2 regions of the Clostridium pabulibutyricum genome follow, and region 2 is predicted to be linked to the other one. Evidence: predicted binding sites of a transcription regulator. Region 2 holds the regulator's gene; the other holds the start of a gene.
What was found. The regulator CtsR, encoded in region 2, represses protease genes until heat stress. The targets are predictions, from matches to a motif close to AAGGTCAANNAAGGTCAAAT.

Region 1 (17,454 bases), on a different contig from region 2:
ACTTGATACTTCGGAATCAACTATAAGAAGGGACCTTACATATCTTGAAAGTATAAATGCATTGAAGAGGGTGCATGGCGGTGCGTCGCTTGTTAAAAAAAGACTTGCGGAACCAAGTTATGGTGAAAAGGAGGTTACAAATGCAGAGCAGAAGAGGAAAATTGCAAAATATGCTGCAGCTTGTATAAAAGATGGTGATTGTATATATATTGATGCAGGTACATCCACTTTTGAGATGATTCAGTATATAGACAAGAAAAATGTAACAATAGTAACCAATGGTCTTGAACATATAAACGCCATTATGAAAAGCAACATGTGCGGTTATATACTTGGTGGAAAAATAAAAAATACCACAAGGGCTGTAATAGGTTCAGATGCGCTGAAAAATATTGAGAAATTTAGATTTGACAAGTGTTTTCTTGGAATAAACGGAATACATTTTGAACACGGGTATACAACTCCTGATTCGGAGGAAGCTGTACTTAAGCAAAGTGCCATAAGGCATTCAACTGAAAATTTTGTTCTTGCAGATGAAAGCAAATTTGGGGAAGTTAGCTTTGTGAAAGTTGCCGATCTTGAGGAGGCATGCATAATAACTGATGTTCAGCTTGAAAATTACAATAAATATTCTTGTAAAACTAATATAAAGGTTGTGAGTAGATGATATATACAGTAACTTTTAATCCTTCAGTGGATTATGTTATAAATTTTCGAGAGTTCAAGCTAGGAAAAATAAATAGGGTTTCCGGTGAGAAGAAGTATGCAGGGGGCAAAGGTATAAATGTTTCCAGAGTATTGAAAAATATTGGAGTTAACAGTACGGCATTTGGATTTATAGGTGGATTTACAGGCAGGTTTATAAAAGATGCACTTGAAGACTCCGAAATTTCAACTGACTTTATAAATGTCAAGGAAGATACGAGGATAAATGTTAAATTGAAGTCGGAGGTGGAAACCGAGATAAATGCAGCAGGGCCTCAAATTTCTGAAGACGATATAGAAAAACTTATGTTAAAGGTAAAGAATCTAAATGAAAATGATTTTATTGTTCTTTCGGGAAATGTGCAAAAGTCTGTTCCAAGAAACATATATTCTATGATTCAGCAAAATTGCAAAGGTGTGAAATTTGTTGTGGATACTACGGGTGAAGCACTTATGAGCACACTTGAGTATAAACCCTTTCTCATAAAGCCGAATATACACGAGCTTGGAGATTTATTTAACAGGAATATAGAACAAATAAGCGATGTTGTTGAATATTCAGGCAGACTCAGAAAAATGGGTGCACAAAATGTGATTGTATCCATGGGAGGTTCCGGAGCACTGCTTGTATGCGAAAAAGGTGTATACAGGGCTTCTGCACCTGAAGGCAGCGTTGTGAATTCAGTAGGTGCAGGAGATTCTCTTGTGGCAGGATTTCTTGGAAAATATATTGAAAGCCAAAATGTGGTTGAAGCTTTTAAATTTGGTGCGGCGTCTGGAAGTGCAACAGCTTTTTCATCGGATCTTTGCACCAGGGAAGAGGTAGAAAGACTGCTTGGCAGGATTGAAGTAGTTGAACTGTAAAATTTCATATAAATGGATGAAATATAGAAGTAAAGTTTCTGCACATGTTTTGCGGAAACTTTACTTTTATATTTATAAATTAATGATGAAACAGTCTGTTGACAGAAAGTGAAAAAAGGTGTTTAATATAACTGACCAGTCAGTAAGAAATATTTTCAAGCTTAAAGAGGGGAGATAGACATGGGATTTTTAAAAGTAGTATTGGGAGACTTTAAAAATATCTCCAAGAAGAAGCTTCTCGTGATGGCGGTTTTTTCCATAAGCTTGATTCCTATAATTTACGGAGGATTTTACCTTGCAGCTTTTTGGGATCCCTACAGCAAGACTCAACAGGTAGCGGTTGGGGTTGTAAATCTGGATTCGGGAGCTGAAATAAATGGGAAAAAAACCAATTATGGAAATGATATTGTAGACAAGTTAAAAGACAATGATAGTCTGGGATGGCATTTTACAAATAATTTAGAGGAAGCGGAAGATAATCTTCAGGATGAAAAGTACTATGCGCTTCTTGTAATACCCAGAAATTTTTCATATAGGCTGTCACAGGTTGAAAAAGGCACGATAAAAAAGCCTGAATTAGTATTTTCTACAAACAAGAAGAAAAATTATGTAGTTGGAATAATAACCGACAAGGCTTCTGGAATATTAAAAGATGAAATCGGAGAGAATATAGCAAAGAATGTAGGAGTGAAATTATATGACAGTATGGAGACACTTAAGAGCGGCATGGAGAGTGCAGCCTCTGGAAGTGGAGAGATAAAAGATGGAATAGGACAAATGAAAGATCAAATGCCGACACTCACAGATGGAGTGTCACAACTGTTTGAAGGATCTTCAACACTTGCAGACAAGCTTGGCGATGCATCGGATGGTGCACTTCAGATAAAAAACGGACTTGGAACTCTAAACGGCAAAATGCCAGATCTTGTTTCTGGTGTAGGTAAGCTCTATACAGGCTCTGCTACAATTACCGACAAACTTGGCAGTGCACTTGATGGAAGCGATAAGATTAATGATGGAGTTGGAGAGCTGTATGACAAAATGCCGGATCTTGCATCAGGGGTGAGCAAGCTCTATGACGGTTCTTCAACACTTGAAGACGGACTTGGAACTCTAAACGGCAAAATGCCGGATCTTGTTTCCGGTGTGGGTAAGCTTAAAGATGGTTCCAGCCAGTTACGTGATGGACTTTCGGAACTAAAGGATAAGCTTGCAAAAAAACAGGATGAAATCACGGACAAGGTAGTTACAGAAGGCAAAAAAATATCGGGAGCAGTTATTCCGCTTGTAAAGAGCATGGAAAATCAGGTGGAGCTTATAGGTAAAATGATTGATGCGCTTCCTCAGGGGACATCGGGTAGTGAATACAGGCAGTATGTTCAAAAAACATTAAAGGATACAGGCATTTTGCTTGGCCAGCTGGATAGTGCACTGCAGGAAATGCAAACAAGCGATAATATTCATTTTGAAAAAATTCAATCGAAAATTGATGAGGCGATAAATACACTTGGTGATATAAAAGAGGATCTGGAACCTTTTTCAAGTTCACAAAATCTTCCCGAAAGCATAAAGCAGGCTGCAAAAAATATTCAGGATCAGATTTCTTCGACAATAAATCTGCTTCAGGATATAAAGTCTGACATAAATGAAACGGAAGATTCGCTTGATGAATTGAATACTGGAATTAAAAAACTTTATGATGGTTCCGGAGATTTGTATGACGGACTTGATGAATTGTATGATAAAAGTATTGATCTAAAATCAGGAGTTAGAAAACTTTATGACGGTTCAGGAGAATTAAAAGATGGTATAGGTGAACTGAATGAGAAGGTACCCGACCTTGAAGAAGGAGTAGGTAAGCTAAAAGACGGGACTTCAAGTTTGTCAGATGGAATTTTCAAGCTGAGGGATGGCTCTCAAAGTCTTACAAGTAATCTTGGAACTTTAAATGGCAGTGCAGGCGATATGAAGTCAGGAGTTAAAAAACTTTCAGATGGCTCAACCGAACTCTCAGATGGAATTTTCAAACTTTCAGATGGAGCCAGTGAATTGAGAGATGGAATAAAGAAACTTAGGGACAAGTTACCTGCTCTTGAAGAGGGTGTACAAAAACTTTATGATGGAACCAATACACTTCACGAAAAACTTTCAGATGGAGCTGATCAGCTTAAAAGCAAGCTAGTCTCTGGAAGTGGAAAAATGGGAGACTTTATTGCAAGTCCGCTTAAGATGAAGGAAAATGATCTTTATACTGTAAATAGATATGGCGAAGGTTTGTCACCTTATTTTATAAGTCTTGGTTTATGGGTTGGAGCGCTGTTGATGTTCTTCATAATAACAGAGAAGCCGATGAACGATAAGAATGATAAAGTCGGAAGAGGTTCTGCAGCGTTTGGAAAATATATAACATATTCAACTGTAGGCCTTGTGCAGGCATTATTTCTAAGCGTTGCAATTATATTGTTGGGACTTAGACCGTCAAATGTTCCAGTTTACTTTGCCTTTAATATTTTTCTGTCCTTTGTGTTTATAGCTATAATGCAGAATTTTATATTTATATTTGGAGATATAGGAAGGGTAATATCAATAATTGCCCTTATACTTCAGCTTACAAGTTCAGGAGGAACGTTTCCTGGAGAGATGCTTCCAGCGGTTTTTAAAACTGTAGGACCATTTTTACCATTTTATTATTCTGTTTCAGCACTTAGGGAGATAATATGGGGTATAAATTATACAGTTCTGTTTAAAGATATAAAGTGTCTTGCAATGTTCTGGATAATATTTTTGACACTTACAATCATAGTGAAAAAATATTTTAATAAATATACTTTGAATTTGAGTATGGTTGAACTTTCAGAAAGTGAACCAGATACTGAAAAAAACCCAAAAAAAGAGGATAATGACAACTTATTTAAAAAGTTAATGAAGAGGAGCAGTTAAAAATGTTCCTCTTTTGATATATAATGTAGTTATGAACCGAAATTATTTTGTCATTTAATTTGGGGTGATCTTATGGAAGATTTAAGACAGTATTTGAGGAACTGCGGCATAAAAGTTACAAAATCAAGAATAAGTATACTTAAAATCCTTTCTTCTAGCGATAGTTCCATATCTGCGGATGATATATTCAAAGAGTTCGAAGAGAAAGATATAAATATTGATATGTCGACTATTTATAGAACTTTGGAGCTTTTTGAAAAAAAGAGGATAATAAAAAAATTTGATATTGGAATTAACAAGGCTACATATGCAATATTGAAAAAACATCATAAACATATAGTTCAGTGCAAATTCTGCCACAAGCAAGTGGAAATAGATTGTCCAATGCAGGAGATAGAGGAAGTAATAAAAAGCAAGACAGGTTTTATACTTGTAGACGAAAATCTCAATTTGAGATTTAATGGAATATGCAGCCAATGTAGAGATAAACTTTCAAAACCAAAATAGTGTTATTCCCTGTCTGAATTTGTATATATTCTTTTAATTTTCCATATTCCACTTGAATTCTTTTGAACAGATACGATATAATTTACCTTGTCATACGGATATTTACATGAAGTTCCGCTTATTTTGAAGAAAGATGTATTTCCGTCTGAAAAATAGAGATTTTTTGTGCCTATTGTGTACATTTTGTATTTATTGAAAATGCCTGTGGTGAAGTATTTATTCAATGTGTAATTTAAATCTCTGTATTTGCTTCTGTTATATCCATAAAGGCAGACAGCACATAGCAGTAATATCGATATTGATATGTATGTAATTCTTTTCATGATATCCTCCTTATAAGTAGGTTGCTTTACATTATAATAATAACGTTAAATTCGTCATAAGTAAATATTTGGAAATAAATTATTTTACAAGTTATTGGGGTGATGCGATGAGACTGGAATTTATAGATAATGTGAAAGATGATTTTATTCTTGGAAAAAGTATATTTACAAGAGAAGGACAGATACTTCTTCGCTCTGGAATAAAGCTAAATGACGTTTATATAAATAAGCTTAAGGAACTTGGTGTATTATATGTATATCTTGAAGATGAAAGGCTTGACGATGTTGATGTAGAAGATGAAAAACTTACGGAGCTCAAACAGACAGCAATGAAGAGCATTTCCAAAATATTTCCAAGCTTATCAGGGGGAAATATGAGGGACTTTAGGGAGTCGATAAAAACTGTTGGAGATATGATAGATTATATAGTTGAAATGGGCGATGTGAATAAAAGTCTTTATGATATTCAGACTTATGACAATTATACTTTTGTACATTCGATTGATACATGTATTATGGCGTCTTTTCTTGGAATGACAGTTGGAATTGACAGAAACAGTCTGGAGGAACTTGGTATGGGGGCAGTTCTTCATGATATAGGAAAAACCATGGTTCCCATCGAGATATTAAACAAAAGAACAAAACTTACAGATGAAGAGTTTTCAGAAATAAAAAAGCATCCTGTATATGGAGTGGAAATTTTAAAAAAGATATATTCCATTTCGGACTGTATAATAAAAATAGTTGCACAGCACCATGAAAGGTTTGACGGATGTGGATATCCATTCAGGCTTGAAGGCAGTCAGATAAGTAAATTTGCGAGAATCGTCAGTATATGTGATGTATATGATGCAGTAAGCAATGACAGGGTTTATAGAAAAAAGTTCAGTCTGAACGATGCATACGAACTTGTGCTTTCAGGAAGTGGAAGTGCCTTTGATATGGAATATGTCGTAAATTTTAAAGATACATTTTCAATTTATCCTCTTGGAGCTCATGTAATTCTTTCAAATAGTGAGGATGGATATGTAATAAGACAAAACAAGGGATTTCCAGACAGGCCTGTTGTAAGGTGTTTTCAAAGAGAAAATGACTATCATGAAATAGATCTTTTGGATAAACATTCAATTGTAATTTCAAGTATGGCTTGACTCAGAGGAATTTAATGAAAGAATATATAAAGAAATTTGTACATAATATGTATAGAATTTATGGATATAACATAATAGAGCAGAAGGCAGAAGGACTTGTAAGTACTTGGGGACTTTCAAGAAGGTGTGGCAATGGCGGTATTGAGGCAGTGTTTTTTTCAGCTCCTGGTGTGTATCAGAGAATAGATTTTGAAAAAATATATTCTGATCTGTTGGAAAAATACAGTTTTAGGAGTATACAAATTGTAATAGTTATGGCATACAGAAAAAAAAATGATCAGTCTGTTGTTATGAACATAAGTTATCCACATTGTGGATTAATTTTAGTGGATTTGAATTCTAAACAAATAATTTCTTCAGTTCAGGTATCAGATGATATTTTTTATAAAATTTGTGACTGTACAGAAAAAAGCTTTAGGCGCAGTACAAATTCCGGCAAGATAAATCTAAGCAGTGCCAAATTTACATATTTTTTAATAGCCGTAAATATAATAGTTTTTTTAATAAGTGCAATATTGTCAAAACATTTTTTTACTATAGATTCAAATGTACTTGTTGCTATGGGTGCAAAGGTGGACTATCTTATATCATCTGGTGAGTATTACAGGCTTGTTTCATGTATGTTTTTGCATGGAGGTATTATGCATATTGCATTCAACATGTATGCACTGTTTGCAGTAGGACCTTTTATTGAAAGGATATACGGCTCCATGAGATATGCTTTTATATACCTTTTTTCGGGGATTTTAGCGTCGGTTTTTAGTTATATTTTTTCCCCAAGTATGTCAATCGGTGCATCTGGAGCAATATTTGGATTATTTGGTGCGGCACTTGTTTTTGGATTGAAGATGAAGAAAGGTATAAATAGAGAATATGTGTACAATATAGGTTCAGTAATAATAATTAATCTGTTAATTGGATTTTCAGCATCAAACATAGATAATTTTGGACATATAGGAGGGCTTGTGGGAGGAATTTTAATTTCGCTTGTTTTGAATTTAAAAAAGACAGCCTAGGGAAATTAATCTTTAAAGGCTGTCTTTTATTTATAGTTTTAAAATGCAATGTCGTTTTCATGCAAAGTTTCTTTTTCAAGGAGAAGTTTCGATTTGCTTTCAAGGATATCACGGCTTTTTTCCAGTATCTCCTTGGTTTCCTTGTAGATTTGATTTACAATTTTTTTGCATTCTACTATTATTTTATCTTGACTTATGTTTAGTTCTGCGAGTTCATCCATGTTTAGAAGCCCGAGAGTTTCTCCCATTCCATATCTTGTAACCATATTATATGCTATACTTGTACATTTTTTCAGATCATTGTGGGCACCTGTTGTTATATATTCCGCTCCGAATATCAGTTCCTCTGCAGCTCTGCCTCCCAAGAGAGACATCATTTTCTTCACAAGGTATGATCTGCTGTGGTATAGTCTGTCCTCGGGTATGCTCATAGTATATCCTCCGGCACCTTTTGTGCTTGGGATGATTGTTATTTTTGACACTTTTTCTTCCGGAAGCATTTTTAACGAAACTATAGCATGTCCCATTTCATGGTAGGCTGTGATTTTTCTGTCAATTTCTTTTATATAGCTGTGGTTTTTCTTTTCATATCCTGCAAGGATTATTGAAAAGGCTCTGTCTATGTGAGCATCTTCAATTGTTTTGCTGTTTTCCTTACAGGCTGTTATGGCAGCTTCATTTATTAGGCTTTCTATTTTGGCACCTGAAAAATATGAGGTTTTTCTGGCCCATTCTTTTATACTTATGTTTGAACACGGTTTGTCTTTTAGGTGAAGCTTTATTATTTTTTCCCTTGCAGCTATATCCGGCAGTGTAACTTCAATGTGTCTGTCAAATCTTCCAGGTCTAAGGAGAGCTGGATCAAGAGTATCAAGCCTGTTTGTGGCAGCCATTACCACTATGCGTGAATTGCCGTTGAAGCCTGACATTTCTGTAAGCAGGGCATTTAAAGTCTGGTCTCTCTCGTCGGAACCTGAAGCGCCGCTTCCCTGTCTTCTTTTCCCTATGGCATCTATTTCATCTATGAATATTATGGATTTTTCTTTTTTGTTTGCTCGTGCTTTTTTAAAAAGTTGCCTTATACGACTGGCACCTACACCCACATATACTTGAACGAAGTCTGAACCCGATACTGCATAAAACGGTACATCTGCTTCACCGGCAACTGCTTTTGCAAGAAGAGTCTTTCCTGTTCCAGGTTCACCGTAGAGTATAATTCCACGGGGTATTCTTGCTCCGTAGGCTGTGTATTTATCCGGATTTTTTAGAAAATCAACTACATCTTTGACACTTTCTTTTGCTTCATCATTTCCTGCCATGCTATCAAATGTGAAATCAGGACAGGAGACTTTTGAAGCATCAAGGGAATCTATTGCAAGAGAACGTTTCGATTTAAATTTCCCGGATTTAAGGTACGATGCAGCCATCCATATCAGGCATGCTATAAGAGCTGCCATGGAATATTTTTCGAGGTTGCTTTCAGGATAGCCTTCTAGTACATTTATGTTTTTATTTAATAAACTTTCTTTGAAATCACTGCTGCCAGGGTTGTCAGTTTCGTGGATGCTGCCGTCATTAAGTGTGAATTTTATTTTTTCCGAGTTTAAAATGTATACTTTTGACACTCTGTTTTCGTGAATGTAACTTTTGAAGGTTAAATAGGAATTTTCTATGGCTCCGCCGTTTTTATATTTTGAAATTGACAGTGATAGAATGCATATTGCTATTATGACAAGCGGGAGCATGAAAGATCTGTATTTGAGTTTTTTCATCGGATCACCTGCTATTCATATTTTTTTGAATTTTATGTAACTATGATATAACATGTGTGGATATTAGTCTAATCAAAATCATAAAATTTGCTAAAGTAATTGATTCAAGTTTAGGATATAATTGTAATATGGGTATTTGTGAACTGAAAGTTGCAGAAATTTTGGTTTAATGTATACTTTACATATAAACATTGAGAGGAGAATGCAGAATGAAGGTATCATCTGCCAGTATAATTCTAAAAGAGAAGGATATACTTGAACTTTTAGATGAGTATCTGCATGTGGAGGGGCTTCGTATAGACAGTGTGTTTCTTGATGAAGTCATAATTGTAAAGGGAAGATATGAAAAGAAGCTTTCTATAAGTTTTGAAGCTAGAATTGGAATTGGAAATGTTCACGGCAATGTAGTCAATTTAAAAGTATATAAGCTTAAGATATATAAATTTGGAATATTTAATATCATAAAGAACAAGGTTGTTAAAAACAAGTTAAAAAACTTTGAAAAGTTTGGCGTAAATGTCGACGGAGATACTGTAAATGTTGAACTTGATAAATTAAAAACAATTGTACCAAAATTTGATTTTAATGTGACGGGAATAGAGGCAAGTGAGGGAAAAGTTCAGATTAATGTGGAAAACATAATATATAACAAAGACAAAGAAGGTCCGCATTTTGATGATGATGAAAAAAAGTATCCGTCTTTTATGCTTGAGTGGTATGAGAAATTTAGAAAGAAGACTGAAGCTAAAATGCCTGACAAATATGCCAAAGTTGCAGAGTATATATTGATTATTCCGGATATAGTTGTTCTTTTCTGGAAACTTTTTAGAGACAAACGTGTGAGTGCAAAAATAAAAATATTAATTGTAAATGCAATGATATATATAATAAGCCCAATAGATTTGATACCTGGTTTTATACCTGTACTTGGTCAAATGGATGATGCGGCTGTGGCATTTATTGCACTTAACATGGTTATAGACAAGATTCCGGAGGAGGTTCTTCTTGATAATTGGAGCGGAAGCAGCGACATATTCATAATTGCGAAGAATGCAGTGAAGTATATGTCTGAAATAGTTGGAGCCGGCAATTTCAGCAAGATATCAAGCATTTTAAGGAAAAAGGTTTAATTTGGGAAGGGAGACTTGTTTTAATTCATGAAAAAGAAATTTTATGCAATAAGAAAGGGTTATGATTTTAAAAAAAACGAGAGTGTAAAAAATAAGATTGTAGACACATGGGCGGAATGTCTTCTTTATGTACACGGAGCTAAAGGTGCCGAATATAAAAGTTTTCAAAGCAGGTGTCTTGCAGAAGAATATATTTCAGGAAATGAAAACACAATGGAGAATGGGCAGGTTTTATTTGGTGATTCAAAGTTTTTGAATATATATGTAGATGGAAGCTTTAATATTTCCACGGAAAGATATGCTTATGCTTTTGTTGCAGTGAAAAATAATATAGTACAGTATGTTGAGAATGGAGTTTCTAAGGACAGCAAAAAAAAATCTATAAGACAAGTTGCAGGAGAACTTGAAGCTGCTGTGAAAGCTGCAGAATACAGCTTTAAAAATAATGAAAAACATATAGTCATACTGCATGATTATGCAGGTGTGGCAAATCATGTAACTGGCGCTTGGGAAAGAAAAAGTGTTTCTTCTGTTGAGTATTATAATAAAATGAAAAAATTTATGGATTCGGGACTTGATATAAAATTTTCAAAAGTTTCCGGACACTCTGGAGATTTATTTAATGATATCGCAGATGAAATGGCAAAAGAGGCCTGTGAAATAGAATCAAAAAAAGTTGTTGAAAAGTGGATTCGAAAAAATAAACTTGAAGTAGTGGATTTGGATACAAAACTCAAGATTGAAAGCCTTGCGGGAAATTATAAAGACAATATAGTTATTGCAGACTAGCATAAAAACCTCAAATTTACACAACATAATTCAAGAGCACAAATATCTTAATTTGAAAGGAGTTGAAAGCTGTACTAAATCTACAGCGACTTATTATGATTCATGGTAAATTTTTGGCAGGTATTATAGTTGGAAGTACAGTTGCAGTGATGATGCATACTAAAAAATCCACTGGAAAGAAAATGAGAAAAACCTCTAAAATTATGAAAAATATGGCTCACAGCGCAGCAGATTGGATGAAGTAATATAAAAAAATGTATCTGGCTGTTATTTCATAAAGATTTTCATAAAACAGCCAGATATTAATTTATTGACATATTATATTATATTATATAAATTATGCTATAATAAAATGAATAAATTATTGGTTGATTCATTAATTAGATAATATTGTATTGTTTCATGACGTATTTTTACATCATAGCAATTCTAAAAATTTATATCGAAGGAAGAATGATATATGGAAATACTTTCGCTCGGAGAAAAAATCAAAAAGAGAAGAAAAGGGCTTGGTATGACATTGAAAGACGTCGCAGGAGACAGGGTAACTCCAGGACAAATAAGTCTTGTGGAATCCGGAAAGTCGAATCCAAGTATGGATTTACTTGAATATCTTTCAGAAAAACTCGGAATGTCAGTTGAATATCTTATGGAATCTGAAAAAACTCAAGCCAGTAAGAGTTGTAATTATTTTGAAAATATATCTGAGTCTTATATCGTTCAAGGAAATTTAGTACAAGCCCAAAAATACATTGAGTACGCAACGTATTATGCAGATAAATATAATCTCGAATATGAAAAAGCAAAAAACATGTATTTATCAAGTAAAATTTGTATAATTAAGGACGAATATTCGTCTGCACAGCAGTTGTTTTTATCAGCTAATGTTATTTTTATAAAGAATAACAATTTTATGGAAATTATTAAAACTTTTATGGGACTTGGATATATAAATGTAAAAATAAAATCCTATGATTCTTCCATGGGTTATTTTAGACAAGCTGAAACTGTATATAATGAAAATAATATTAATGAAGAGTTCCTTATAGGGAAAATATATTATTATATAGCATTTATATATTTTAAGCTTGATAATATAAAAAAAGCCATGAATTATTCGTATCTTGCAAAGAAGAAGTTTATAAAAACGGAAAATAAAAATCAATATGCAAAGACGCTTCTTCTTATAGCAGAGGAATACAATAAAAAAGGTGAACTTGACAATGCGGTCAGATATTCAAAAAAAGCTCTTTCTGTATATAAGGATATAAAAGATATCAGAAGTATGGCAAAAATTGAAAATAACCTTGGCAACTTGTTCTATCAGTTTGACAACATGGAAGAATCTTTTGTGCATTTGAACAAGTCACGGGATTTGATGGATAAAATGAAAGATCCGGATGTAGTGTATACACTTGAGAATATGTGTAAAAATTATATAAAGATGAATGATACAGTTAATGCCCAAAATACGCTCCGACAGATATTTTCATTTGTTGAAGGTAGAAATAAAGATGGAATGATTGAATATTTCCTTTTAAAATACAAGATTGAAATGCTTGAGAAAAATAAAAAGGATGCGGAAAATACTTTATTCATGGCTCTTAGATATGCCAAAGACATGAATCTTGTAAAGAAGGCTGCACAAATATCGATTATGCTTGGAAAACTTTATATTGAAACAGACAGGTATGCTGAGGCTTCAAAGTATTTAAATGAGGGCGTTGATTTATTCAAAAAAGTTGAGAAGAAGAATTGATGAAATTTGAGCCGTATTTATTGTAATGTTGAGACAGATAAAGCTTTTTATATTTAAAATGGTTTTTTGGTGAGAAATCAATATGAATGTTATTATATGAGAGTTGAATAAAATCTTATATAATAATATTATCTATATAAAGTCAAAGAAAGTCAAAGTTAAACAGATCTTAGTTGGAATAAAGTATTAGGAGGTATCAACATGAATATAGATAAGCTTACTTTAAAGGTTCAGCAGTCATTAAATGAAGCTCAGCTCACAGCTGTGAGGCATCAGCATCAGCAGGTGGATGTAATTCATCTGTTTTCAGCGCTTGTTTCAGAAAAAGATGGGCTCATTCCAAATATATATCAAAAGATGGGCATAGATATTGATCAAATTGTAAAAGAAACAGAAAATGTTCTGAACAGAATGCCAAAAGTAATGGGGGAAGGTGCACAGTCGTCTTCTGTTTATGCCACCAGGAGATTTGAAGAAGTTCTTGTAAAGGCTGAAAAAATAGCCGGTGATTTCAAAGATATGTATATAAGTGTAGAGCACGTAATGCTTGCAATTATGGAAATACATTCAGGCGATGTGGATTCCATCCTTAAAAAGTTTAATGTGTCCAAAAAGAACTTTCTTGAAGTACTTTCAAAGATAAGGGGAAATCAGACGGTAGACAGCCAGGACCCTGAAGGTACTTACGAGGCACTTGTGAAATACGGCAGAAATCTTGTGGAAGAGGCAAAAAAACACAAGCTTGATCCTGTAATAGGCAGGGATGACGAGATAAGGCGTGTTGTAAGAATACTTTCTAGGAGAACAAAGAATAATCCTGTGCTTATCGGTGAGCCGGGAGTTGGAAAAACCGCAATAATTGAAGGACTTGCGGGAAGAATTGTAAGTGGAGATATTCCGGATGGACTAAAAGATAAAATAATATTTTCACTTGACCTTGGTGCACTTATTGCAGGTGCAAAGTTCAGGGGTGAATTTGAAGAGAGGCTTAAGGCAGTACTTAAAGAAGTTGAAAGAAGCGAAGGAAAAATAATACTTTTCATAGATGAAATTCACAACATAGTGGGTGCAGGTAAAACAGAAGGGTCCATGGATGCTGGAAATCTTATAAAACCAATGCTTGCAAGAGGAGAACTTCACTGTATCGGTGCAACTACATTTGACGAGTACAGAAAATATATCGAAAAAGACAAGGCACTTGAAAGAAGATTTCAGCCTGTAATTATAGATGAGCCGTCGGTTGAAGATGCAATTTCCATACTGAGAGGACTGAAGGAGAAGTTTGAAATATACCATGGTATAAGGATACATGATTCTGCAATAGTTGCAGCAGCAAAACTTTCAGATAGATATATAAGTGACAGATATCTTCCAGACAAGGCAATAGACCTTATAGATGAGGCATGTGCCATGATAAGGACGGAAATTGACAGCATGCCTACTGAAATGGATGATGTAAAAAGAAAAGTTTTCCAGCTTAAGATTGAGAAAGAGGCGCTTTCTAAGGAACAAGACGAATCCTCAAGGAACAGGCTGGAATATATAGAAAAGGAACTTGGAAACCTTCAGGAAAAAGATAAACAGCTGACTTCAAAATATGAAAAGGAAAAAGGAATGATAACTGAAGTCAGGGATCTCAAGAAAAAACTTGATGACACAAAAGGGCAGATGGAAAAGGCTGAAAGAGAGTATGACTTGAACAAAGTTGCAGAATTGAGATATGGTATACTGCCGCAGCTTGAAAAGGAAATCGGAGAAAAGGAAAAGCTCATAAAGCAGGATGATGATAATTCAATGCTTAAAGAGGAAGTTACAGAAAAGGAGATTTCAGATATAGTTTCAAAATGGACCGGAATACCTGTGTCGAGGCTTGTTGAAGGTGAAAGACAGAAGTTAATGAAGCTTGAGGATGAACTTTCAAACAGGGTAATAGGCCAGAATGAGGCTGTCAAAGCAGTTTCTAATGCGGTTTTGAGGGCGAGGGCAGGAATGAAAGATCCGAAAAGGCCGGTAGGATCGTTTATATTTCTCGGACCTACAGGGGTTGGAAAGACAGAACTTGCAAAAACCCTGGCAAGAACTCTTTTTGACAGCGAGGAGAATATGATAAGAATAGATATGTCGGAGTATATGGAAAAATATTCAGTTTCAAGGCTTATTGGAGCTCCTCCGGGATATGTAGGATACGAAGAGGGAGGACAGCTTACAGAAGCAGTTAGGAGAAAACCATACAGTGTAATATTGTTTGACGAAATAGAAAAGGCTCATGATGATGTGTTCAATATATTTCTTCAGATACTTGACGATGGAAGACTTACGGATAATCAGGGAAAAGTTATAGATTTCAAAAACTGTATTATAATTATGACATCCAACATAGGAAGCAGCCATCTTCTCGACAATAAAAATGATAATACAGTGGAGCAGTCTGTAAAAGCCAAGGTAATGAATGAAATGAAATCAAGATTCAAACCTGAATTTTTAAACAGACTTGATGATATAATAATGTTTAAACCTTTGAGTACAGAGGAAATAAAGAGAATAATAGACATATTTATAGAAGATATAAAGAAAAGACTCAAAGATAAAAATATATCAATCAATATAAGTAATTCGGCAAAGGATACTATGGCAAAAGAGGGATATGATCCTGTTTATGGAGCAAGGCCTTTAAAAAGGTATATAGAAAATACGCTTGAAACTTCCATAGCAAAGAAAATTATAGCGGGTTCAATACATGATGGATCTCAAATAAATGTTGATTTTAAAGATGGAAGATTTCAAATAAATTAATTTGCTAAGGGTTGCTGTACTAATTCTTTTTAGTGCGGCAGCCTCTTTTATATTTTTAGTATTAGTATGATTGACATATATAATATAATATAGTAATATGAAGTTAACTTCTTGTGAAGCAAACTTCATAAAGAGAGGGAGACATTATGAAAACGAAAGTGAAAGAATTAAGAAATAAAGTTAATATGACCCAGCAGCAGTTGGCTGATTTGGTTTATGTTTCTTCAAGGACTATTATTTCTATTGAGAAAGGAAAGTACAGCCCATCACTTATGCTGGCATATAGAATGGCTGAGGTATTTGAAACAACTGTAGAAGATTTGTGCTGTTTGAAAGAAAATAAGGAATTGGAGGATAAAAAACATGAGAATTTATGAGAGAAAAAAGTTTACTTATGGAGTAGTATCTATACTTTTAGGAGTAACTTTAATAACACTTCAATTTTTAAAAGGATTTCGTATTAAAAGTGTTATTTTGAGTGTTTTAATGTTAATAATAGGTATAGGTGAAATATATACCAGTATAAACAAAGAAGCATTAAGAGAAGCACAAATTGAAGAATCAGATGAAAGAAACAAGCTTATCTCCGTTATATCAACGAATAAAGCTTTCCATATATCAGAGAACGTATGTTTTGTTTTGATGCTTTTATTTGTAATTACAGGAGCAAAGTTGAATGAAGACTCTATTATAGGGATTGGAGCTGGATTGGGATTTTCTTTTTCTATTATGATGTTTTCAGATATTTTTTCTTCTATTTATTACGAAAGGCATATGTGATATGTGGACAATAGCATTATAAAGTTATTGTAAGATATATTTATTATTTTGACAATAATAGCTTTTAAATTATAATATTTTGACGGAAATAGAAAATTATTAGCTTTGAATAAATATTCATAGTATAATAAAATTATAGTTAATTAAATATTAGAAAATAAAAGAGTTTGTTTGCAAACAATTGTAGTTTTTTTAACAAACTTGAACATATAATTTTGATTTGAAAGGATGATTGGTTTCTATGAATTTTGATAAACTCTATAAAAGTAAAGTTGTCAGTGCAGATGAGGCAGTGTCTCATATAAAATCGGGAGATAAGGTAGTATTTGGACATGCGTGTGCTGAGCCTCAGGTGCTTTTACAGGCATTGGTTAAAAATAAAGAAAAGTATAAGGGTATTGAAATGTATCATATGATTCCTAAAGGTGAAACTCCATATACTGAAGAAGGAGTAGAAAAGTACATACATGATAATTCATTTTTTACAGGCAAAGGTACCAGTGAGGCTGTAAATTCAGGAAGAGCCGGATTTATTCCAGTATTTTTCAGTGAAATACCAAGACTTTTCAAGAAGGGATATGTTCCGGTTGATGTAGCACTTATAGAAGTTAGCAAGCCGGATGAACATGGATTCTGCAGTTTTGGTGTATCAAATGACTATATACATGCAGGAGCAGAGTGTGCAAAACTTGTTATTGCCGAGGTAAATGAGAATATGCCTAGAGTTATGGGTGATTGCTTTATAAATATTTCTGATATTGATTATATAGTTGAAAGTTCAAGGCCTGTAACTGAACTGCAGCCTTCGAAAATAGGTGATGTTGAAAAGAAAATCGGAAGCTATTGTGCATCTCTTATAGAAGATGGTTCAACACTTCAGCTTGGAATTGGGGCAATACCTGATGCAGTGCTTTTGTTTTTGAAA
Region 2 (16,065 bases):
TTAAAAGTTCTCTTACTTCCATCTCTACCAATTCTATTAATTCTGGATCATCTACCTGATCTGACTTGTTTAAGAATACTACTATATGCTGTACTCCTACTCTGCTTGCTAGAAGTATATGTTCTCTTGTCTGTGGCATTGGTCCATCTGCTGCACTTACTACCAGGATTGCTCCATCCATCTGTGCTGCTCCTGTTATCATGTTCTTTACATAATCTGCATGTCCTGGACAATCTACATGTGCATAATGTCTCTTGTCTGTCTCATACTCTACATGCGCTGTGTTTATTGTTATTCCTCTTTCTTTTTCTTCTGGTGCTTTATCTATTTCATCATATTTTGTTGCTGCTGCTTTTCCCTCTTTTGACAATACTGTTGTTATTGCTGCTGTTAATGTTGTCTTTCCATGGTCTACGTGTCCTATTGTTCCTATGTTTACATGCGGTTTTGTTCTCTCATATTTCTCTTTTGACATCTTTTTTCTTCCTCCTCGTTTGTTCAAAGTTTTAATTAAGTAAACTCACCCTGGTGTGTTGCAAACTCACCTTATACAATTGCACTACATTGGAGCCCATGACCAGGATTGAACTGGTGACCTCCACCTTACCAAGGTGACGCTCTGCCAACTGAGCTACATGGGCAATCTCAAAATTGGAGCGGGAGACGGGGATTGAACCCGCGACAACCAGCTTGGGAAGCTGGTGTTCTACCACTGAACTACTCCCGCTTATAAATGTACAAACCAATTATAGAAAGTTGTATACCGATTATTAATTCTAATACATCTATATTCCTTTGTCAACATAATTTTATCTATCGCCCAAACATTTTTCCAACTTTCTTTTGACTCTCTGCAAAGCATTGTCTATAGACTTAGCATGTCTATCTAAATCACATGCAATTTCTTGATATGACTTGCCATCAAGATATGAAACAAGCACCTGCATCTCCAAATTTGAAAGCACATCTCCAATTTCACTCTGTATGTGGCTTAATTCTTCCCTGCTTATTATAAGTTCTTCAGGATCAGCCACTTTTGCCTCAGACAAAACATCCAGTAGAGTTCTATCTGATTCTTCATCATATATTGGCTTATTCAACGAAATATATGTATTAAGCGGAATATGTTTTTGCCTTGTAGCCGTTTTTATTGCAGTAATTATCTGCCGTGTAATGCATAGTTCTGCAAAAGCTTTAAAAGACGACAATTTGTCAGCTTTGAAATCTCTTATAGCCTTGTACAGCCCAATCATACCTTCCTGATATATGTCCTCTTTGTCTGCTCCAATTAGAAAATATGATTTTGACTTTGACTTTACAAAATTCTCGTACTTGTTTATTAAATATTCCTGAGCTCTTGTATCCCCCTTTTTTGCCTCAACCACTACTTCCTCATCTGATTTTTCTTTAAAGGAGGAAACTTTCCCAACATAACCCCTATTTTCCAAAATATCCCCTCCAAAACAAATATAGACCATACGTTGATTATACATTACAAATAAATTGTCAGTCAATAGATTTTAACGGTTTCTTCTAATTTTTTCAAGTTTATCTAGTATATTCTTGTCAATTCTATCTTCTAAAGTATGTTTTCTATCTGAATAACTTGTTTTTATGGTGTTACTGATTCTATTGCCTATGGATTTGACTTCCTTGTGAAATTCCAAAGATGACATTCTAACCGCCCCTCTTTGAAAAACAAGTTCCTGCTCAAGTCTATCGGAAGTGACAACAAACACCTCATTTCTGCGTCCTATATCATTAACACATTTTTCTATATATGCATCCGCTGTTTCACCTTCTTTAGTGAAAACAGTATCTACATTTTCACTAATGGCCTCCCGATTTTCCATACTTCCTTGTACAAACTGTGCATCAAAGATTATAACTATCCTGTATCCTTTAAACGCTGCATAATTTGCCATGGAATCAATAAGACCCTGCCTTGCACTCTCAAAACTATATTCTTTTTTCTTCTTTAGCTCAGGCCAGCTATTTATAACATTATATCCATCAACAAAAATGATTCTCAATTTTCATGTCCTTTTATTCTTTGTTTTAAAATTTCATACATTATTATTCCCCCTGCCACTGAAGCATTCAATGAAGTTATTTTTCCCATCATAGGAATTTTAACAAGTACATCGCACTTTTCCTTTATGAGTCTTGAAATTCCTCTGCCTTCACTTCCTATTACAAGAGCAGCCCCGCCTTTAAAATCTGTATTAAAACAGTAATCTTTGCCGTCCATGTCGGCACCATATATCCAAATGCCGAGCTTTTTCAGGGTTTCAATAGTTGAATTCAAATTTCCAACTTTACATATTTTCATATATTCAGCCGCCCCTGCAGAAGATTTGTATACTGTTGGAGTAACTCCAATGTTTCTTCTTTTGGGAATTATAATACCATGAGCTCCACAAACTTCCGCAGTTCTTATTATGGCACCAAAATTATGAGGATCCTCTATTTCATCAAGTATTATTAAAAATGGCTTTTCATTTTTCTGCGACGCATAATCAATAATTTGTTCAAGGCTGTAATATTTATATGAACTCACTTTCGCAATTACACCCTGATGTGCTCCAGTATATGAAATCTTATCAAGTTTCTTTTTGTCAACCCTTTTTACAACTACATTCTTGTCTTTTGCAAGGTGCAGTATTTTATTTATAGATCCCGTGAGTTCCCCGTTTGATACTAAAAGTTCCTCCACTGTCTTATTTGACTTAAGCACCTCAATTACAGAATTTCTGCCCTCTATTATATTTTCAGCAAACTTATCTTCCATACTGTAAAACTTCAACTCCCACTTTCTTTTAAATACTCCAAATTCATATTTTAAAAGATATCATAATATTCAAAAGGTATTCCAACCTTTCCGACTTTTTTGTAAGATACAGATACCCAATCAGTGATTCAAGCCCCGTGGCAAATCTGTATTCCTGTACATCTGCATTTTTAGGTATGCTTCCTGACTTTGCATTTCTTCCCCTTTTAAAAAAATATAGTTCGTCTTCCGATAACTTGTCATAAATCCTTTTTAAAATCTCACTTTGGGAATGTGCTTTAACAAACTGTATTGCCAATACATGAAGTTTGTGAACATTCATGTTCCTATTTTTATCAACTAAATACGTTCTCACAAAAACTTCATATACGGCATCACCAACAAAAGCGAGTACGAGTGGATTTAATTCCCTTGCCTCTTCTTCAGTAAATTTCTCTTCAAATAAATATCTGTTTTCCATTTATATCCTCTTCCATCTAACCCCATCAGAAGTATCCTCAAGTACTATACCTTCTGCTTTAAGTTCATCTCTTATTTTGTCTGCAAGTGCCCAGTTTTTTGCACTTCTTGCCTTTTGCCTTTGCTCTATCATGCCTTCAATATCTTCTTCTATGCTTCCTTTTTTTGATTTCTGAAGGATGCCAAGCGGTCCACCAAGTTCTCTAACAAGATCAATACAATATTTTATCAAATCCTTAGATGACTTGTTATTCACATTTATATTTACATCTTTTATCAGGTCAAATATCACAGATATTGCATCTGCTGTATTAAAATCATCATCCATTTTCTCCATATATTTATCTTTATATGAGAGCAGTTTTTTCTGATACTTCCTCTCTTCATCATCCATTTCATCTGCTTGTGTCTCTTCAAGAAAGTTTTCCATATTGGTTATTGAATTGTATAATCTATCCAATGCAGACTTGGATGAGTCTAAAAGCTCAAGGCTAAAATTTATTTGTGTCCTATAATGCCCTGAAAGCATGAACATTCTAATTACATCAGGTTCATATTTATCAAGTATTTCTCTTGCTGTAAAAAAATTGTTAAGTGATTTAGACATCTTTTGATTATTCACATTTACAAAAGCAGAATGCATCCAATACTTTGCAAAGGTTTTTCCTGTTCTACTCTCACTTTGTGCAATTTCGTTTTCATGATGTGGAAACTCCAAATCGGATCCTCCTGCATGAATGTCTATAGTATCACCAAGCAGATTATACACCATGCACGAACACTCTATATGCCATCCTGGTCTTCCCATTCCCCATGGACTCTTCCATGCAGGTTCTCCCGCCTTTTGAGATTTCCATACCGCGAAATCCATGGGATCCTTCTTTCGTGTATCTACCTCTATTCTTGCACCAGCCTGAAGATCTTCTATATTTTGTCCTGAAAGTTTACCGTACTCCTTGAACTTCTTTGTTCTAAAATATACATCCCCGTCAATTTCATATGCATATTCTCTGTCAATGAGATCTTTGACAAATGAAATTATCTGTTCAATATACTCAGTAGCTCGTGGGTTTGCAGTAGCTCTTTCTATATTAAGCGAGTCCGCATCCTTATAATATTCATTTATAAATCTGCTTCCCAGTTCCTGTACAGTAACTCCTTCTTCATTTGCTCTTTTTATCATTTTATCATCAATATCAGTAAAATTTTGTATATATTTGACTTTATATCCTCTATATTCAAAATACCTTCTTACAGTATCAAAAACAACAAAAGTCCTTGCATTCCCTATATGAAAAAAATTGTATACCGTAGGTCCACAAACATACATACTTACTTCACCAGGCCGCAGTGGTATAAATTCCTCTTTTCTTTTGGACATAGTATTATAAATTTTCATAAATGTTTGCACTCCTTATTTAATTTTATATTCATCATGCCTAAATTAATAATCATTATTCATTTTATCATATTTGTCATATATTACGTAATATTTCTGTTGTTTTCACTTAATTTTTCACCCGATTAAATCAATTCCCCTGTCTTATATATATTATTATAAAACAAGGGAATTGAAACTACTTCTAACTTAAACTTCCAACTATTATTTTTGCAATTTTTAAATCATCCGGAGTAGTTATTTTTATGTTATCATAACTTCCATCATACAAATAAACTTTCTTTCCATAATGTTCAGCCACCATTGTATCATCCGTAACACTGAAATTTTCACTTGATACCTTCTCATGGCATTCCAATATGAGATCATAAAGAAAACACTGAGGTGTTTGAACTGAAACTAGTTTTTCCCTGTCAAGTGTATCGGCAGAAAAACCATCTGCACTTTTTATTTTTATTGTATCCTTGACCTTTGCCGCACATGCACACGAACCGTAAATTCTGGCAAATTTCACTCCATCCTCTATTATTCTATCAGATACAAATGGTCTAGCCCCATCATGTATAAGCACCACATTACAATCAAATGTCTTTAATGCTCGAAGTCCGTTTAAAACCGAGTCTTGACGTCTGGTTCCGCCTTCCACAATATCAATAACTTTTTTGAAATCATATTTTCCAATTATATTATTCCTGCAATATTCCATTTCCTCTTTCGCACAAACCAATATTATCCCATCAATTAAGCTGCTTCTGGAAAAAGCTTCTATAGAATAATAAAGCAGCGGCTTTCCATATATATCAATAAGCTGCTTGTTAATGCCTGCATGCATTCGTGTTCCTTTGCCTGCAGCCACTATAATAGCATAATTACCTTCCATATCAAAACTCCTCTTTTTGTTTAGCAAATATCATTCTGCCAGCAGCTGTCTGCAATACGGAAGTTACAACTACATCTTTCGTATTACCTATATATTTTTTGCCTCCTTCTATTACTATCATCGTACCATCATCAAGATACGCTATCCCCTGTCCTGACTCTTTTCCATCCTTTATTATCTGAACCTTCATTTCTTCTCCGGGAAGGACTACAGGTTTTACTGCATTGGCAAGTTCATTTATATTAAGCACAGGAACACCTTGAAACTCTGCTACCTTGTTTAAATTATAATCATTCGTAATTACTTTTCCATTAAGTACCTGAGAAAGCTTCAAAAGTTTGCTGTCAACTTCTTTTATATCAGGAAAATCTTTTTCATATTTTCTAACTTCTATACTAAGTTCTTTCTGTATTTTATTGAGTACATCAAGTCCTCTTCTACCTCTGGTTCTCTTCAAACTATCTGATGAATCCGCTATATGCCTAAGTTCCGCCAGCACAAAATTTGGAATTACAAGTGGTCCCTCTATAAACCCAGTCTGACATATATCAAATATCCTTCCGTCAATTATAACAGACGTATCAAGCACCTTAGGACACAAACCGCCGTTTCCACCTTTTGATTTCTTGTCCTTAACTCCCTGAGACCTTCTAATTGAAATATTGCTGAAAAGACTTATAAGTTCATCTTTTTTCTTTATGGCCAAATTTACTCCCAATGCTGCCATCAGTATAGCTACCAATACCGCCAGCAATGTTCCTACTACCGGTATTTTGGCAAGTAGATTTACAAAAATTGCCGATATTAAAAGTCCAAGAAGTGCACCTATGAAACCAATCAAAATCTCTACAGCAGGAAGTTTTTGAAGACTTTTTTCAATGTAATCCATGGTTTTCATTATAAGTACATTAATCCATGGAGATATTAAAAATAATATTATTCCAAAAATTACACTTACTATAATTAAAAAAAGCATTTTTCCTATGGGCCCGTTACTCAAATAACCCATTTTAACAAAATAGTGGCTGTTTATCACAGCTTCTCCAAACAAATATCCAATTATCAAGCCTATTATTGTAAAAAGTCCTCTCAATATTTTTTTTAACAATAGACTCACCTCCTTATCAAATTTATAAAAACCTAATAATTCCCTGTTGTTAATATCTAATATATATTAACAACAGTCTTTTTTCAATAAGACTCCATTTATTTAATAAATTATTTACTAAATTTCCGTATTTTAATCATATTTACCTTACATATCCGTTCAAAACTTTTATTAATGCCCCCTGTTCATCAATCAATTATTGGTTTATCATATATTTTAAATGAGCTGTAATTCATTGACAAAATTATCTAATAAAAATTATAATTGATATATAAAGTATGTTAACTATAAACAAGGAGTTGAATCAAATGAAAGATATAATCTTTGACAATTTTCAAGATGTTGTTAACGAATCCTTATTGAGACATAAGAGTATTTTAGATATAATAACCAAACTTCAAGAATCCAATGCAAGAATAAATAGATCAATAGCAAAATCCGTTACCAACTGTGGATGTATAAAAATTTCCGCAGAAAAACAGCAGCTTCCTTATGAAAAAGAAAATATTGACATAAATTCACTCGAAAACTGCTTGAAAACTCATCTTAAGGGTAAATTATGTAATAATTGCCGTGAAATAATTGCAAGTGAAATAGGAAATAATCTCTTTTATCTTGCTTCCTTATGCAATTCATTAGACTTGAATTTATACGACATATTATTAAAAGAATATGACAAAATAACCACTCTCGGAAAATACTCTTTCAGATAAACTGCAGCACAAAATAATGAAATATATTATTTTGTGCTAAAGTTATTATCTACAATAATCTGTTCTCTCAACCTTCTAAGGCCATTCTTTATGGCCCTCGCCCTAGCTTCTCCAATTCCCTCAACATTGTCAAGTTCCTCATAAGATGCCTCCATGGCTCCCTTTAACTCTTTAAAATTCTTTACGAGATTTTCTATTACATTAGTAGGTATCCTAGGTATCTTGTCGAGCATTCTATAACCTCTTGGCGAAATTAAAGTATCCATAAGCGGTACCCCAGTATATCCCAAAGCTTTTGCAATGCAATCAAGATTTAAAAGTTCATCAGAACTCATTGCCTGTATATGCTTATATATTTCCTCATAGTTGATGTCTTTCTGGCAATAGTCCCTTATCATCCATATTCCATCCTGCTCAATATTTTTTATAAGTTCGTTGAGCTGCATTGATATAAGCCTTCCTTCATTTCCAAGCTCACATATATATATTTCAATTTCAGATACTATCCTCATTACCATCTCTGTTCTCTGAATTGCCGTCATAACATCAAAAAGCGTAACCAAGTCCTGAAATTCCAGTATATTTAAATTGTTTACGATTCGCTCCAATACGGAAACATACTTTTCAAGGGTTTGCAGTGCCTGATTGGCTCTTGCAAGTATTATACTGCTGTCTCTAAGTACATATTTTATATAGCCTTTGTATACTGTTATTATGTTTCTTCTCTGTGAAATTGCAATCACTATTGAACCTGTCTGTTTTGCAACCCTGTCTGCAGTTCTATGCCTTGTTCCAGTTTCAAAAGTCGGAGTTCCCGAATCTGGAATAAGCTGGGCATTTGCATATAATATCTTTTTCAAATCCGTACTTAAAACTATTGCACCATCCATCTTGGCCAGCTCATAGACATAGGACGGGCTGTAATCTGAATCTATTGCAAATCCTCCATCTACAATTTTCAATATCTGATCACTGTTTCCAAGCAACAGCAATCCACCCGTCTTCGCCCTGAGTATATTCTCCAATCCTTCTCTGAGCTGAGTTCCCGGAGCAAGTAATTTCAATATGCTTTTTAATTCCTTATTTTTTTCTACTCTCACAATTATCACCTTAAATCAAAAGACTTTATTTAATGCATCTTTAAGGGAAGACACACCCATAACATTCAACTTATTGCTATGTATTTTTTCCTTATTTCTGTCCGGTATCAATACATTTGTAAAACCCATCTTTCCAGCTTCACTTATAATTCTATCACAAAATGATACAGGTCGTACCTCTCCCGTAAGTCCAATTTCACCAACAACAAGCAACTTTTCCGGCTTCAGGCTTATCGACTTTGCACTAGATATTAAAGAAAGTGCAATGCCGAGATCTCCGTATGTTCCATCTACCTCAAGTCCTCCAACTACATTCACATAAACATCTGAATTATAAAATGGTATCTTGAGCTTTTTTTCAAGGACGGCCAAAATGAGACTTAATCTTGAATTGTCAACACCTACTGCAGTTCTTCTTGGGATTACAGCCTTGGTCTGGCTTACAAGAGCTTGAACCTCTATAAGTATGGGCCTAGTTCCCTCCATTATTCCAATAATAGTTGATCCTTCCTGCTGTAAATTCGTTTCTTCCAGAAAAGCTCTTGATGGATTTGATATCTCGCAGAGTCCACTTTCTCTCATCTCGAATACTCCAATTTCACTTGTAGTTCCAAATCTATTTTTTATTGTTCTAAGTATTCTAAATTCTTCATTTCTTTCTCCCTCAAAAAAAAGGACGGTATCTACCATGTGCTCAAGTACCCTTGGTCCTGCAAGCTGACCTTGTTTGGTAATATGAGCAACTATAAAAAATGCTATAACCTTAGTTTTACCTATACGCATAATATCGTTTGAACTTTCTCTAACTTGAGATACACTTCCAGGTGCAGACCCAATATCATCCTTAAACAAAGTTTGTATTGAATCTATTATAACAAATTTAGGATTTGTTTTTTCTATATTCCTTTCTATTACATCAAGATTTGTTTCAGAAAGCACATATATATTTTCACAATTAGCTCCCAGCCTATCCCCTCTCATTTTGATCTGTTCTTCAGATTCCTCTCCAGAGATATAAAGTACCTTTCCATACTTAGATGCAATATTATTGGCTGTTTGAAGAAGCAGCGTAGATTTTCCTATTCCGGGAGCTCCCGATATAAGGGTCAAAGATCCCGTTACAATGCCCCCCCCAAGCACTCTGTTGAGTTCCTCTATTCCCGTATCCATTCTTTCATGCTCACTTGATTTTATAGTATTTATCTTTCTTGGTTCATTAATATTCACAGCATCAATTGCTTTACCTTTTTTAACGGAAGTCTTGGTTTCCTCAACCATACTGTTCCATTCACTGCAATTAGGACATTTTCCTATCCATTTCAAAGATTCATAACCGCAATTCTGACATACAAATACAGTTTTAATTTTAGCCACTGCATTACCTCCTCTATACAAAAACAATTATACATTAATAATAAGCATAAAATTGTTAAGATTTGATGATTTTTTTGTCCACATAATTATCAGTGATGCCCCCTACTATAAACGTACGGGGGCATCACTGAAATTACTCTACTTTATTAAATTCAAGATCATCTTCATTGGAACTTACCTTGACTTTATCTCCTCTTTTTATATTTCCTTTGAGCATTTCTTCCGAAAGTCTGTCTTCAACTGTTTTTGTAATGGCACGCCTAAGCGGTCTTGCTCCATAATTTATATCAAAACCTTCTTTTGTTAAAAGTTCCTGGGCACCTTCTGTAAAATCGATTTGAATGTTTTGAGCCTTTAATCTTGAAGAAACCTCTTTAAGCATTAGCTTTACTATCTTTTTCAAATCTTCTTCTCCAAGTTTTCTAAATACTATAATATCATCAATTCTATTTAGAAATTCAGGTCTGAATGAGCTCTTCAATTCTTCCATTATGTTTTCTTTCATACGCTCATATTCATCTTCCTGCTTCTTTTCAGAATCACCTGCTGAAAAACCTACAAGCTTCTGTTTTTTTATAGTCGAAGCTCCCACATTGGATGTCATTATAACTATGGTATTTTTGAAGTTTACCGTTTTTCCCTTGCCATCTGTAAGCCTTCCATCTTCAAGTATTTGAAGAAGTATATTAAAAACTTCAGGATGTGCTTTTTCTATTTCATCAAAGAGTACTACGGAATATGGATTCCTTCTTACCTTTTCAGTAAGCTGACCACCTTCATCATATCCCACATATCCTGGTGGTGATCCTATAAGCCTTGATACAGTATGCTTCTCCATATATTCTGACATATCTATTCTTATCATATTGCTTTCATCGCCAAACATTACTTCTGCAAGTGCCTTTGAAAGCTCCGTTTTTCCTACACCCGTAGGTCCAAGGAAAATAAATGAACCAATAGGCCTATTTGGATCTTTAAGTCCAACCCTTGCCCTTCTCACAGCTCGTGATATTGATTTTACAGCCTCATCCTGTCCTATCACCCTTTTGTGAAGTATACTCTCCAGCTTCAAAAGCTTCTGGGATTCTTTCTCCGTTAGCTTCTCAACAGGTATATTGGTCCACTGCGATACTACCGATGCAATATGATCAGGAGTAACCTTCAAATTCGATACTTCCTTCTCGGTTTTCCAGTTGGTCTTCATTCCCTGAAGTTTGTCTTTTAATGTCTTTTCCTGATCTCTAAGTTTAGCTGCTTTTTCAAAATCCTGAACTCTTATTGAATCTTCTTTCTCTTTTGTTATCTTTTCAAGCTCTTCCTGTATCTTCTTCAAATCAGGTGGAGCAATTAAATTCTGTATTCTGATTTTTGCACATGCTTCATCAATTAGGTCTATGGCTTTATCCGGCAAATATCTATCTGTAATATATCTGTCCGACAAATTTACAGCTGAATCAATTGCCGCATCGGTTATCTTGACCCTGTGGTGAGCCTCATACTTATCTCTAAGTCCTTTCAATATAAGAACTGCTTCTTCCTTGGTAGGCTCGCCTACCATTATTGGTTGGAATCTTCTCTCAAGAGCAGCATCCTTTTCAATGTATTTTCTGTATTCATCTATGGTTGTTGCACCTATGCACTGTATTTCTCCTCTTGCAAGAGCTGGTTTTAATATGTTGGAAGCATCAATGGCACCTTCTGCCGCTCCTGCTCCAATTATAGTATGGATTTCATCTATAAACAGTATTACATTTCCAGACTTCCTGATTTCCTCCATTACCTTCTTGAGTCTTTCTTCAAACTCTCCTCTATATTTAGATCCCGCAATCATAGAAGAAAGATCAAGCGTTACAACTCTTTTTCCCATTAAAAGCTCAGGTATGTTCGATGAAACTATTTTTTGAGCAAGTCCTTCGGCAATGGCAGTTTTACCAACTCCAGGATCCCCTATAAGGCAAGGATTATTTTTTGTTCTTCTACTTAATATCTCAAGTACCCTCTGAGTTTCTTTATCCCTTCCTATTACAGGATCAAGTTTTCCTTCTCTTGCCATGTCAGTCAGATCACGTCCAAACTGGTCAAGAGTTGGAGTTGGTTCTCCAGAACCCTTTTTACTGTTGCCTGTATTTGTGGATTGTTCTCCGGATAATGAATTTACAAGCTCTTTTCTTAATTTATTAAAATCCGCACCAAGATTATTGAGGATTGTAAAAGCTACTCCTTCAGCTTCTCTTATCAATGCAAGCAATATATGTTCAGGACTTATATAATTGTGATTCAAATTTCTAGCCTCAAACAAACTTAACTCGAGCAGTCTCTTGGTTCTCGGGGTAAGAGGTATTTCGTTATTGTATAATTCTATTTCACCTCTTCCCTCATACTCTTCTATAAGTGATTTTACATTGTCAGCAGTAATGTTCATATTATTAAGCAAAGTTTTTGATATTCCTTCTTCTCTCAATATTCCAAGAAGTATATGCTCTGTTCCAACGTATCCATGTTTAAGTGATTGTGCCTCTTCTTGAGCATATATAATAACTTTCTGCGCTCTTTCAGTAAATCTACCAAACATCATAATATCATTCACCCTCCTTTTTATTCAGCTGTATTTTGAGACAACTTTTTTCTTACTAATTCAGCTCTATTAAAATTCAAATCCCTACTCGATAAAATCGTATCATGATTTTGTTGTATGGTAGCCGGTTGTATTTCCACAAGCAGACTATTCAACACAGGCTTACTTACATCTTTAATTATTCCCATTTCCACACCTAATCTTACATAAGATAAAAGTTTTAAACATTCATTCAGATTTAAAAGTACCGAATACCTCAAAATTGCAAGTGCTCTGAATATCCTGTCTTGAAGCTCATATTTTGAACTCTTAATCAGACTTTCTCTACAAGACTTTTCCTGATTGATCGTTTGATTTACAAGTGCCTTGAGATTGCTCATTATTTCTTCTTCACTACGCCCAAGCGTCACTTGATTCGAAATTTGATAAACATTGCCCAAAGCTTTTGACCCTTCTCCATACAATCCACGTATCGTCATTCCAACCTGGCTAAGTGCATTTAAAAGTCCATTTATCTGATTGGTTAAAGAGATTGCTGGAAGATGCAGCATTACAGACGCCCTGAATCCCGTTCCCAAGTTTGTTGGGCAAGCTGTAAGATAGCCAAGTCTTTCATCAAAAGCATATTCAAGATTTTCCTCCAGAATATTATCTATTGTATCACTTGACTCATAAACATCTTCAAGATTAAATCCTGCCGTTATACATTGAATTCTTATATGATCTTCTTCATTAATCATTATACTTATGGTTTTATCATTATTAAGTATAAAAGATCCCTTGTTGCTATTTTCTATGAGATTCTTACTTATAAGATGCTTCTCAAGAAACATTTTTCTTTTATTCTCATTTTCGTTCCAGAGATGATTGCTTGTAAAAGCATCTTTTTCATCTGTATTTTCGTAAAAAGCTTTTTCCACAAGTGAAACTACATCCCTGCCTTTTTGTTCACTTAATTTATGGGGAAACGGTACCTTAGCCAAATTTCTGGCAAGTCTAACTCTTGTACTTATAACCAGATCTTCATTGTTTTCATTTGATGATGTCAACCAGTCATTCATGATTCTTCCCCCTTGCCCTTCATAGTGTCATCATTGTAATCACCACTTTGAAGTTCTTTTATCTTATCCCTAATTTGTGCAGCTTTCTCATATTCTTCAAGAGCAATAGCCTTTTGAAGATCCTGTTTGAGCTTCATAAGATTTCTCCTATTTATAATCTTTTCACCAGACCTTTTCGGTATTTTTCCAGTGTGCTCAAGATTGGCCTGAACTCTCTTAATTACAGGCTTAAGTATTTTTGAAAACTCTTTATAGCATTCACTGCATCCGACAAGACCGGTTTTTTTGAATTCCCTATATGAAGTCCCACAATTTTTACATGTTATGTCAAAACTTGCAGCAGTCTCATTAGGGGCATTCATATAATCCATAATTCCACTTAAAATATTTTGAAAACTAAATGGAGACGCAAAATTTATCTGTGGCACAAAACTCAACTCTCCATTTTCCATTGCACATTTCTCACATAAGTTAATTTCCTGCTTAATACCATTCACTATTTTGGTTATATGAACGGTAGCTTCATTTTTTTTACATCTATCGCACAACATAACTAATCACCTCCACAACATTTGTAAAAAATCTCATATATTTTTAACTCTCATTAAAAACAACTACTATAGCCGATTTAAGAATAGATGCTCTAAGTTTATTTTTATTGTCAACAAATTCACTGAAAGTCCTATCATTTACAACCACCTTTAAAATACCGGCTTCTCTGCTTGTAATAATACCAGCTTCATCCAAACCATCTATAATCTGAACAGCAACATTGTATGTTATACTGTCACCTATTTTCTCAAATATAATATCAAGCAAGTTTCTGTTGCTATTGCAAACTACCCTTCTTATAATTATACAGCCGCCGCCACCTCTTCTACTCTCAACATAATATCCTTTATCAACAGTAAATCTTGTAGTTAAAACATAATTTATTTGAGAAGGGGCACAGCTAAAATGATTTGCCAGCTGATTTCTCCTTATTTCCAATCGAGATTCTTCACTTTCTTCCATCATCTGTTTTATAAAAGATTCTATTATATCAGATAATCTTGCCACTATATCACCTTCTTAGTTATAGCAATATTACTTTGACTTTCTTTGACTTTAAATAAATAATATTATTTTATCTTATTTTATTCAACCTTTATATAAAGTTAAATTCTATATTTTACTGTTCAATAATGCTTATATCTGCTTCTTCCTTTTATTTTCTCACTTATACGATTTGTATTACTTAACATTCCAATATTAACATATTTAGGAATTTTAATCAATATAAAAAGCAGACTGTTTAAGTCTGCTTTATAAATTCAAAAAATAAAAATGGCTCCGTGGAGAGGGCTCGAACCTCCAACCCTTCGGTTAACAGCCGAATGCTCAACCATTGAGCTACCACGGAACAACTTACCTGGCGGTTACCTATCCTCCCACAAGGCCTCCCCTGCAGTACTTTCGGCACTATGAAGCTTAACCTGCCTGTTCGGAATGGGAAAGGGTGTTGCCTTCACGTCATTGCCGCCAGATTATGTAGTTTTCAAGGGATCATTCTATTCCCTGAAAATTGCACAGCAGTATCATAATTTATTTGGTCAAGCCCTCGACCTATTAGTATCAGTCAGCTTAACATGTCACCATGCTTACACCTCTGACCTATCAACCTCGTGTTCTTCAAGGGGTCTTACCAGCTTACGCTGTGGGAAATCTAATCTTGAGGTGGGCTTCACACTTAGATGCTTTCAGCGTTTATCCCTTCCCGACATAGCTACCCAGCTGTGCTCCTGGCGGAGCAACTGGTGCACCAGAGGTCAGTCCATCCCGGTCCTCTCGTACTAAGGACAGCTCCTCTCAAATTTCCTGCGCCCGCGACGGATAGGGACCGAACTGTCTCACGACGTTCTGAACCCAGCTCGCGTGCCGCTTTAATGGGCGAACAGCCCAACCCTTGGGACCTACTTCAGCCCCAGGATGCGACGAGCCGACATCGAGGTGCCAAACCTCCCCGTCGATGTGGACTCTTGGGGGAGATCAGCCTGTTATCCCCGAGGTAGCTTTTATCCGTTGAGCGATGGCCCTCCCACGAGGTACCACCGGATCACTAAGCCCGACTTTCGTCCCTGCTCCACCTGTATGTGTCGCAGTCAGGCTCCCTTATGCCTTTGCGCTCTTCGAAGGATTTCCGACCCTTCTGAGGGAACCTTTGGGCGCCTCCGTTACTCTTTTGGAGGCGACCGCCCCAGTCAAACTGCCTGCCTAACAATGTCCCGTGACCAGGTGATGGCCGCCGGTTAGAATTCCAGTACTGTCAGGGTGGTATCCCAAGGATGGCTCCGCCAAGGCTAGCGCCCTGGTTTCCATGCCTCCCACCTATCCTGTACAGACAATACCGAAACTCAATGCTAAACTGCAGTAAAGCTCTACGGGGTCTTTCCGTCCAATCGCGGGTAGCAAGCATCTTCACTTGCACTACAATTTCGCCGGATTTGTTGTCGAGACAGTGCTCAAATCATTACGCCATTCGTGCGGGTCGGAACTTACCCGACAAGGAATTTCGCTACCTTAGGACCGTTATAGTTACGGCCGCCGTTTACTGGGGCTTAAGTTC

Region 1: clpB (ATP-dependent chaperone ClpB) is a predicted target of CtsR. The motif match lies at 13,095-13,114, and genes of this name have one in related genera.

Annotation. Positions count from the first base shown of each region.
Region 1 covers NZ_JBZAYZ010000004.1:155,058-172,511, forward strand. The annotation lists gene AC4CVH_RS07185 (DeoR/GlpR family DNA-binding transcription regulator) at 1-667, shown strand, start outside; gene pfkB (1-phosphofructokinase) at 664-1,569, shown strand; gene AC4CVH_RS07195 (YhgE/Pip family protein) at 1,750-4,509, shown strand; gene AC4CVH_RS07200 (Fur family transcriptional regulator) at 4,582-5,016, shown strand; gene AC4CVH_RS07205 (hypothetical protein) at 5,019-5,339, opposite strand; gene AC4CVH_RS07210 (HD-GYP domain-containing protein) at 5,447-6,490, shown strand; gene AC4CVH_RS07215 (rhomboid family intramembrane serine protease) at 6,505-7,506, shown strand; gene AC4CVH_RS07220 (ATP-dependent metallopeptidase FtsH/Yme1/Tma family protein) at 7,545-9,278, opposite strand; gene AC4CVH_RS07225 (YkvA family protein) at 9,488-10,408, shown strand; gene AC4CVH_RS07230 (ribonuclease H1 domain-containing protein) at 10,436-11,197, shown strand; gene AC4CVH_RS07235 (hypothetical protein) at 11,293-11,442, shown strand; gene AC4CVH_RS07240 (helix-turn-helix domain-containing protein) at 11,658-12,956, shown strand; gene clpB (ATP-dependent chaperone ClpB) at 13,158-15,749, shown strand; gene AC4CVH_RS07250 (helix-turn-helix transcriptional regulator) at 15,896-16,126, shown strand; gene AC4CVH_RS07255 (DUF2178 domain-containing protein) at 16,113-16,529, shown strand; gene AC4CVH_RS07260 (acetyl-CoA hydrolase/transferase family protein) at 16,771-17,454, shown strand, end outside.
Region 2 covers NZ_JBZAYZ010000024.1:731-16,795, forward strand. The annotation lists gene tuf (elongation factor Tu) at 1-475, opposite strand, end outside; tRNA gene AC4CVH_RS15765 (tRNA-Thr) at 566-641, opposite strand; tRNA gene AC4CVH_RS15770 (tRNA-Gly) at 653-727, opposite strand; gene sigH (RNA polymerase sporulation sigma factor SigH) at 810-1,478, opposite strand; gene AC4CVH_RS15780 (NYN domain-containing protein) at 1,521-2,033, opposite strand; gene rlmB (23S rRNA (guanosine(2251)-2'-O)-methyltransferase RlmB) at 2,030-2,791, opposite strand; gene AC4CVH_RS15790 (Mini-ribonuclease 3) at 2,835-3,251, opposite strand; gene cysS (cysteine--tRNA ligase) at 3,252-4,649, opposite strand; gene ispD (2-C-methyl-D-erythritol 4-phosphate cytidylyltransferase) at 4,834-5,529, opposite strand; gene AC4CVH_RS15805 (PIN/TRAM domain-containing protein) at 5,531-6,637, opposite strand; gene AC4CVH_RS15810 (DUF1573 domain-containing protein) at 6,946-7,350, shown strand; gene disA (DNA integrity scanning diadenylate cyclase DisA) at 7,377-8,450, opposite strand; gene radA (DNA repair protein RadA) at 8,466-9,824, opposite strand; gene AC4CVH_RS15825 (ATP-dependent Clp protease ATP-binding subunit) at 9,958-12,399, opposite strand; gene AC4CVH_RS15830 (protein arginine kinase) at 12,420-13,460, opposite strand; gene AC4CVH_RS15835 (UvrB/UvrC motif-containing protein) at 13,457-14,011, opposite strand; gene AC4CVH_RS15840 (CtsR family transcriptional regulator) at 14,055-14,519, opposite strand; tRNA gene AC4CVH_RS15845 (tRNA-Asn) at 14,788-14,862, opposite strand; rRNA gene rrf (5S ribosomal RNA) at 14,870-14,986, opposite strand; partial or broken rRNA gene AC4CVH_RS15855 (23S ribosomal RNA) at 15,049-16,065, opposite strand, start outside.